DNA from 2 places in the Arthrobacter sp. JDC6 genome. Region 1 is predicted to be linked to the other one. Evidence: riboswitches for the same ligand, from Rfam matches in the RefSeq annotation. Region 1 holds a riboswitch; the other holds the start of a gene.
The links. Region 1 has a riboswitch for glycine ahead of gcvP (aminomethyl-transferring glycine dehydrogenase). Riboswitches for the same ligand answer to the same signal wherever they lie in the genome.
Positions count from the first base shown of each region.

Region 2: linked by a shared signal. The riboswitch ahead of cycA (D-serine/D-alanine/glycine transporter) and the one ahead of gcvP (aminomethyl-transferring glycine dehydrogenase) in region 1 are both predicted to bind glycine.

Region 1 is NZ_CM151278.1:3,627,378-3,630,778, forward strand. Features, by position in the region: gene gcvP (aminomethyl-transferring glycine dehydrogenase) at 1-1,366, opposite strand, end outside; glycine riboswitch at 1,420-1,527, opposite strand; glycine riboswitch at 1,554-1,651, opposite strand; gene ACV095_RS16790 (TetR/AcrR family transcriptional regulator) at 1,745-2,281, opposite strand; gene ACV095_RS16795 (MFS transporter) at 2,367-3,401, shown strand, end outside.
Region 2 is NZ_CM151278.1:3,987,733-3,991,133, reverse strand. Features, by position in the region: gene gcvP (aminomethyl-transferring glycine dehydrogenase) at 1-1,021, opposite strand, end outside; glycine riboswitch at 1,182-1,282, opposite strand; glycine riboswitch at 1,574-1,672, shown strand; glycine riboswitch at 1,673-1,768, shown strand; gene cycA (D-serine/D-alanine/glycine transporter) at 1,819-3,360, shown strand.

The sequences.
Region 1 (3,401 bases):
GCCCAAAGCCCTGGCCCTCGCCCTGGACCTCGGCAACCGTGGCGCCAAAGACGTCGGCAACCTGGGCGACGATGGCCACCGTCGTGGTTTCATCGAGGGCGATGCCTACGGTGTCGGCGTCGACGCTGCGCAGGTTGATGCCCCGCGCCTCGGCGTCGGCGATGATGCCAGCAGCCCGTCCGGGGACCCGGACCGTAAGGGTGTCGAAGAAGCTCGTGTGCAGCACCTCGACGCCGGCGGCCGCAAGCGAGGCCGCCAGGCTACGGGCGTGGCGGTGCGCCGTTTGGGCAATCGCCTTCAGGCCGTCGGGGCCGTGGTAAACGGCGTACATGGACGCAACGATGGCCAGCAGCGCCTGGGCGGTGCAGATGTTGGACGTGGCCTTCTCGCGGCGGATGTGCTGCTCGCGGGTCTGCAGTGCCAACCGGTAGGCAGGCGTGCCGGCGTCGTCCTTTGACACCCCAACCAGGCGGCCAGGCAAGGAACGCTCCAGGCCTTTGCGGACAGCCATGTAGGCGGCATGGGGGCCCCCAAAGAACAGCGGCACGCCAAAACGCTGGGCTGAGCCGACGGCAATGTCCGCGCCCTGCTCGCCCGGAGGTGTGATCAGTGTCAGGGCCAGCAGGTCCGCAGCGACCGTGACCAGCGCGCCCCGGTCCTTCGCTGCAGAGATCACCGCGGACTGGTCCCAGACGCGGCCGGAAGCGCCGGGCTGCTGCAGCACGATCCCGTTGATGTCGCCGTCGGGCAGGCCCTTGGACAGGTCGGCGACCTCCACCTCGAAGCCGAGCGCCTCCGCACGCCCCAGCACGATGGCGATGGTCTGCGGCAGCACGTCGATGTCCAGGACGGTCTTGCCGTCTGCCGCGGGCTTGGTCCTGTTGGCGCGGCGCATCAGCAGCACGGCCTCGGCCACCGCCGTTGCTTCATCCAGCAGCGAAGCGTTGGCGATGGGCAGGCCCACAAGGTCCTGCACCATGGTCTGGAAGTTCAGCAGCGCCTCAAGCCGGCCCTGGGAAATCTCCGGCTGGTAGGGCGTGTAGGCGGTGTACCAGGCCGGGGATTCCAGGATGTTGCGGCGGATCACCGGCGGAGTCACGGTGTCGTAGTAGCCCTGGCCGATCATCTGCACCGCCGTCTTGTTCTTGGCGGCAAGCTTCCGCAGTTCCGTGAGGACTTCAACCTCACTGAGGGCGTCCTGCAGGCGAAGGGCGGTGTCCTGGCGGATGACCTTGGGAACCGCGGTGTCCACAAGGGAATCGACCGAGTCGTAGCCCACGGCTTTGAGCATGGTGTCGACGTCGGCCTGGCGGCGCGCGCCGATATGGCGGTCTACGAAAGTGGTGGAGGCTGGGGTAACCGACACGAAGGAACTCCATTTACTCAGGCGGCGAAGGGTACGCCACAGCTATTCGGGTTCCTCCCCGCTCTGTATTGGACCTGAGAGTTTCCGCGTTCCCTGCCTGGGCAGGACCCGCTTGCACCGTCGGTGAGCACAACAGTCCCTACCTCTCCAAAAGAGAATAAGACTGCCTGCTGCTTTCCAGAGGTGCCTCGCCGCGGCGGTACGGGGGCCTGCGAGATTCCTGGGGAGGATTTGCTCCTACGGCGCCTGCCTGTACTTCCGGCAGAACTCTCCCGCCGCAGATCAAAGGCTATTCATTTGTTGGATCATGAAGGCCGGTGACAGCCCTCACAACTTTCTATTGTCCTACGCGGCAACCCCTCCCGGCAAATGACGGAGCTACCTGCGGAGCCGTTCCAGCGCGGCCAGGAGTTCCTCCACGTCAGCGGCCGCTCCCCCGGCCGGCGCAGGGGCCACGGACAGCATGGCGTTGAAGTACAGGCCGTCCCCCATATAGAGGACTGCCTTGGCCAGCCCAGGTCCCACATCCGCAGCAATTTCGTCCAGCCAGCGCTGCTGGATGGCCGCGAAGCGGCGCCGCGTCTCCTCGTGGGCCACCTCTGCAAGCCGGGTGGCGGCCACGATGGCACGGTCCAAAGGGGTATCCGCCCAGACCGAGGAACGGATGAAGTAGGCCGCGGCGCCTTCAGCTGCCGACGCCATGGCATCGGCATCCTCGCCCGCCAGGCCCTCCAGGCGGTCGAGCAACACGGCAATCATGGCTTCCTTGTTGGGAAAGTGGTAGAGGAGGCCGCCTTTGGATACGCCGGCCCTGCGCGCCACGGCATCGAGGGTGGCCGCCCGCTCACCCACTTCAATCAGCAGGGACTCGAAGGCGTCAAGGACCGCGTCACGGGCAACAGGCTTTCGGGGCATGCCCTCCATCATGCCCTCCCCCGTGCAGGAATAAGGAAAACCATCGCATTTTTAAACTATACCGTCCGGACGGTATAGTTATCTCATGACCACTTCCATCGAGAGTTCTGCAACCGGGCAGGCAAGCAGCACTTCCGTGCGTCCTCCGTGGCGCGACTGGCTGGCGCTGGGGCTGCTGATGTTTCCCGTGCTGCTGGTGGCGGTGGACAACACCGCACTGACGTTCGCGCTGCCGGCCATCGCCCGGGCCCTGGAACCCACGGGCGTGCAGCTGCTGTGGATCGTTGACGCCTACCCCCTGGTGCTGGCCGGGCTGCTGGTATCAATGGGAAGCCTCGGCGACCGGATTGGGCGGCGGAGGCTGCTCATCCTTGGCAGCATCGGCTTTGCCGCGCTGTCCGTTGCGACGGCTTTTGCACCCGCGCCGGAATGGCTCATCGCCGGCCGCGCCGCCCTGGGATTCTTCGGCGCCATGCTGATGCCGTCCACCTTGTCGCTGATCCGCAACATTTTCCCCGAGCCCAATCGCCGCAGGCTGGCCGTCGCCATCTGGGCCGCCGGATTCTCCGGCGGCGCGGCCCTGGGTCCGATCTTCGGCGGCTGGCTGGTGGAGCACTTCTGGTGGGGTGCCGTCTTCCTGGTGGCGGTCCCCCTCATGCTCCCCCTGCTGGCGTTTGGACCGGCCCTCATCCCGGAATCGAAGGATCCGGCACCCGGCAAGGTGGACATCCCCAGCATCCTGCTCTCCATGCTGGTCATGGTGCCCGTTGTCTACGGGATCAAGGCAGTTGCCACCGAAGGTCCAGGGGCGGCAGGTCTGGGCGCCATCGCCTTCGGCCTGGCCATGGGGGCGGTGTTCGTGCAGCGGCAGCAGCGGCTGGCGCACCCCCTGCTGGACATGTCCCTGTTCCGGAACAGGGTGTTCAGCATGGCCATCAGCGCCAACATCCTTGCCCTGTTCTCCTTCAACGGCTTCATCCTGTTCCTCGCCCAGCACCTCCAACTCCTCGAGGGAATGACGCCGTCCGCAGCCGGCGTTGCCATGATCCCGGCACTGGCCGCCACGGTGGTGGCCGGCCTGGTGGTGGTGCCGCTGGTCCGCAAGGTCCGCCCGGGATAC
Region 2 (3,401 bases), 360 kb from region 1:
CCAGCAGCGCCTGGGCGGTGCAGATGTTGGACGTGGCCTTCTCGCGGCGGATGTGCTGCTCGCGGGTCTGCAGGGCCAACCGGTAGGCAGGCGTGCCGGCGTTGTCCTTGGAGACGCCCACGATCCTGCCCGGGAGGGTACGTTCCATTCCCTTTTGGACGGCCATGTAGGCGGCGTGCGGCCCCCCAAAGAACAGCGGCACGCCAAAACGCTGGGTGGAGCCGACGGCAATGTCCGCGCCCTGCTCGCCCGGAGGTGTGATCAGTGTCAGGGCCAGCAGGTCCGCAGCCACGGTGACCAGCGCGCCCCCGTCCTTGGCAGCGGCGATCACGGCGGATTGGTCCCACACGCGGCCGGAGACCCCGGGCTGCTGCAGCACGACGCCGTTGATGTCGCCGTCGGGCAGGCCCTTGGACAGGTCGGCGACCTCCACCTCGAAGCCGAGCGCCTCCGCCCGGCCCAGCACGATGGCGATGGTCTGGGGGAGGCAGTCGGCGTCGAGCACCGTCTTGCCGTCCTTCGCTGCCTTGGACCTGTTGGCGCGGCGCATCAGCAGCACGGCCTCGGCCACCGCCGTTGCCTCGTCCAGCAAGGAAGCGTTGGCTACCGGGAGCGCCGTCAGGTCCTGCACCATGGTCTGGAAGTTCAGCAGCGCCTCAAGCCGGCCCTGGGAAATCTCCGGCTGGTAGGGCGTGTAGGCGGTGTACCAGGCCGGGGATTCCAGGATGTTGCGGCGGATCACCGGCGGAGTCACGGTGTCGTAGTAGCCCTGGCCGATCATCTGGACTGCCGTCTTGTTCTTGGCGGCAAGCTTCCGCAGTTCCGTGAGGACTTCAACCTCGCTGAGGGCGTCGGTCAGCTTGAGCGCAGTTTCCTGGCGGATGGGCGCGGGGACGGCCACGTCAACCAGGCCATCCAGGCTGTCGTAGCCGATGGCCTTGAGCATGGTGTCGATGTCGGCCTGGCGGCGCGCGCCGATATGGCGGTCAACAAACGATGTTGGATGCGAATGAATCGTCATGAGGAACTCCAGATCTGGCCGGCCGAAGGTGGCACGGCGTGGGATGGGTTCCTCCCCGCTCTGTATTGGACCTGAGAGATTCCGCGTTGCCTGCTGTTGGCAGGGGACCGCTTGCACCGTCGGTGAACCAGGCAGAAGCCTGATTGCTTTCCAGAGTCGCCTCGCCGTGACGGTACGGGGGCCTGAGAGATTCCTGGGGAGGATTTGCTCCTACGGCGCCTGACCGGTGTTTCGCCGGGAGGACTCTCCCGTCACAGCTCGAAAGGCTTATTCAAATGTGGGTGATTCGGCTCACAAGGTACCGGGATAGACCCGTCCGTGGCAAATCGGGCGGCTTCCGTGCGGGGCTCGAGGGGCACGTGACGCCGTTCTTCCCCGCTTGTGTCGGGAGGGGTTTGACATTCGATCGTGACGGACACCACACTGAACCCCGGGATTGGCGCCGCCGGTGGCTGGCTCAGCGTATCCGGAGCAGCCCACCAGTCGGCGCCTGTCCCATTGCATGACCGGCCGTGGCCCAAAAAGCCTGCGGCTTCCAACTGAATACGCCTTCGACCTGCGGCGGGAGAGCCCTGCCGGGTACATCCAGCAGGCGCCGTAGGAGCAAACCCTCCCCAGGAAACTCTCAGGCCCACGTACCGCCGCGGACAGGCAACTCTGGAAAGCAGCCGGGCATGACCCTGGCTCACCGGCGGTGCAAGCGGCTTTTGCTGCGGAAACTCTCAGGTCCACTACAGAGCGGGGAGGAACCAAATCTTTTGCGGCACCCAAAAGCCGCTTTATCGATGGAGTTCCTCATGGCGATTCATCCCCCCACGTCCAACGGCGAACCAGCCCGCAGCCAAGGCGCTGCCACGGCAGCCCGCAGCGAGCCTCCCCACCTGGAGCGGCAGCTCACCAACCGGCATATCCAGCTCATCGCCATCGGCGGCGCGATCGGCACGGGCCTGTTCATGGGTTCCGGCAAGACCATCTCCGCGGCCGGCCCATCCGTGATCTTCGTATACATGATCATCGGCTTTATGCTTTTCTTCGTCATGCGGGCCATGGGTGAACTGCTGCTCAGCAACCTGAACTACAAGTCCTTCAGTGATTTCGCCGCCGATCTCCTGGGGCCGTGGGCCGGATTCTTCACCGGCTGGACGTACTGGTTCTGCTGGGTGATCACCGGAATCGCCGACGTCATCGCCATCGCAGGGTACTCAAAGGAACTTTGGCCGGCGCTGCCACTTTGGGTCCCGGGCCTGGCCACGGTGGGCATCCTGCTCCTGCTGAACCTCGCCACCGTCAAGGCGTTCGGCGAGACCGAGTTCTGGTTCGCCCTCATCAAGATCGTCGCCATCGCAGCCCTGATCATCGTGGGACTCTTCATGATCTTCACCGGTTTCCAGAGCGACGCGGGCACCGCAAGCTTCACCAACCTGTGGAGCCATGGCGGGTTCTTCCCCAATGAGTTCATGGGCTTCGTGGCCGGATTCCAGATCGCAGTCTTCGCCTTCGTAGGCATCGAACTGGTGGGAACCACCGCCGCCGAGGCCAAGAACCCCGAGCGCACGCTGCCCAAGGCCATCAACGCCATCCCCGTCCGCGTGCTGCTCTTCTATGTCGGTGCGCTGGTCATCCTGATGGCGGTCACCCCGTGGACCCAGTTCGCCGCCGGCCACAGCCCCTTTATCGGGATGTTCTCCCTGGCCGGCCTCGGCGCCGCGGCCACGGTGGTCAACCTGGTGGTCCTGACTTCGGCGATGTCCTCCGCGAACTCCGGCATCTACTCCACGTCCCGCATGGTCTTCGGCCTGGCCCAGGAAGGCGACGCCCCCGGTATCTTCAGCCGGCTCTCCACGAGGAAGGTGCCCAGCAACGCGCTGTTCCTGTCCTGCGTCCTGCTGCTGTCCGGCGTCGTACTCATGTATGCCGGCCAGGATGTTGGCATGGCCTTTGAAATGGTGACCACCGTGTCTGCGGTCTGCTTCGTCTTCGTCTGGTCGATCATCCTCGCCAGCTACATCTCCTTCCGGCGCCGCCGGCCGCACCTGCATGCGGCGTCGAAGTTCAAGATGCCCGGTGGCATTCCCGCCGTGTGGGTGGTGTACGCATTCTTCGCCTTCGTCCTTTGGGCCCTTACCACCCAGCCCGACACTCTCGTTGCACTGCTGGTAACCCCTATCTGGTTCGTCATCCTGGGCGTGGCTTGGGCCATTCTGCGGCGCCGTCCCGCCCACCTGGCCCGCTTCGAGGTCTTCCGTGCCGAGCTTCAGGCAGACCGGGCCACTGCCGCGCGCAGCGGCGGCCAGGACGCCGGGGCGGCGGGGCGCGAGGTCCAGCAGGCCGGGAAGTAACGTCCGACGGCGGGTTGCAGCGGCGGCGGTGAGGTGCAGGT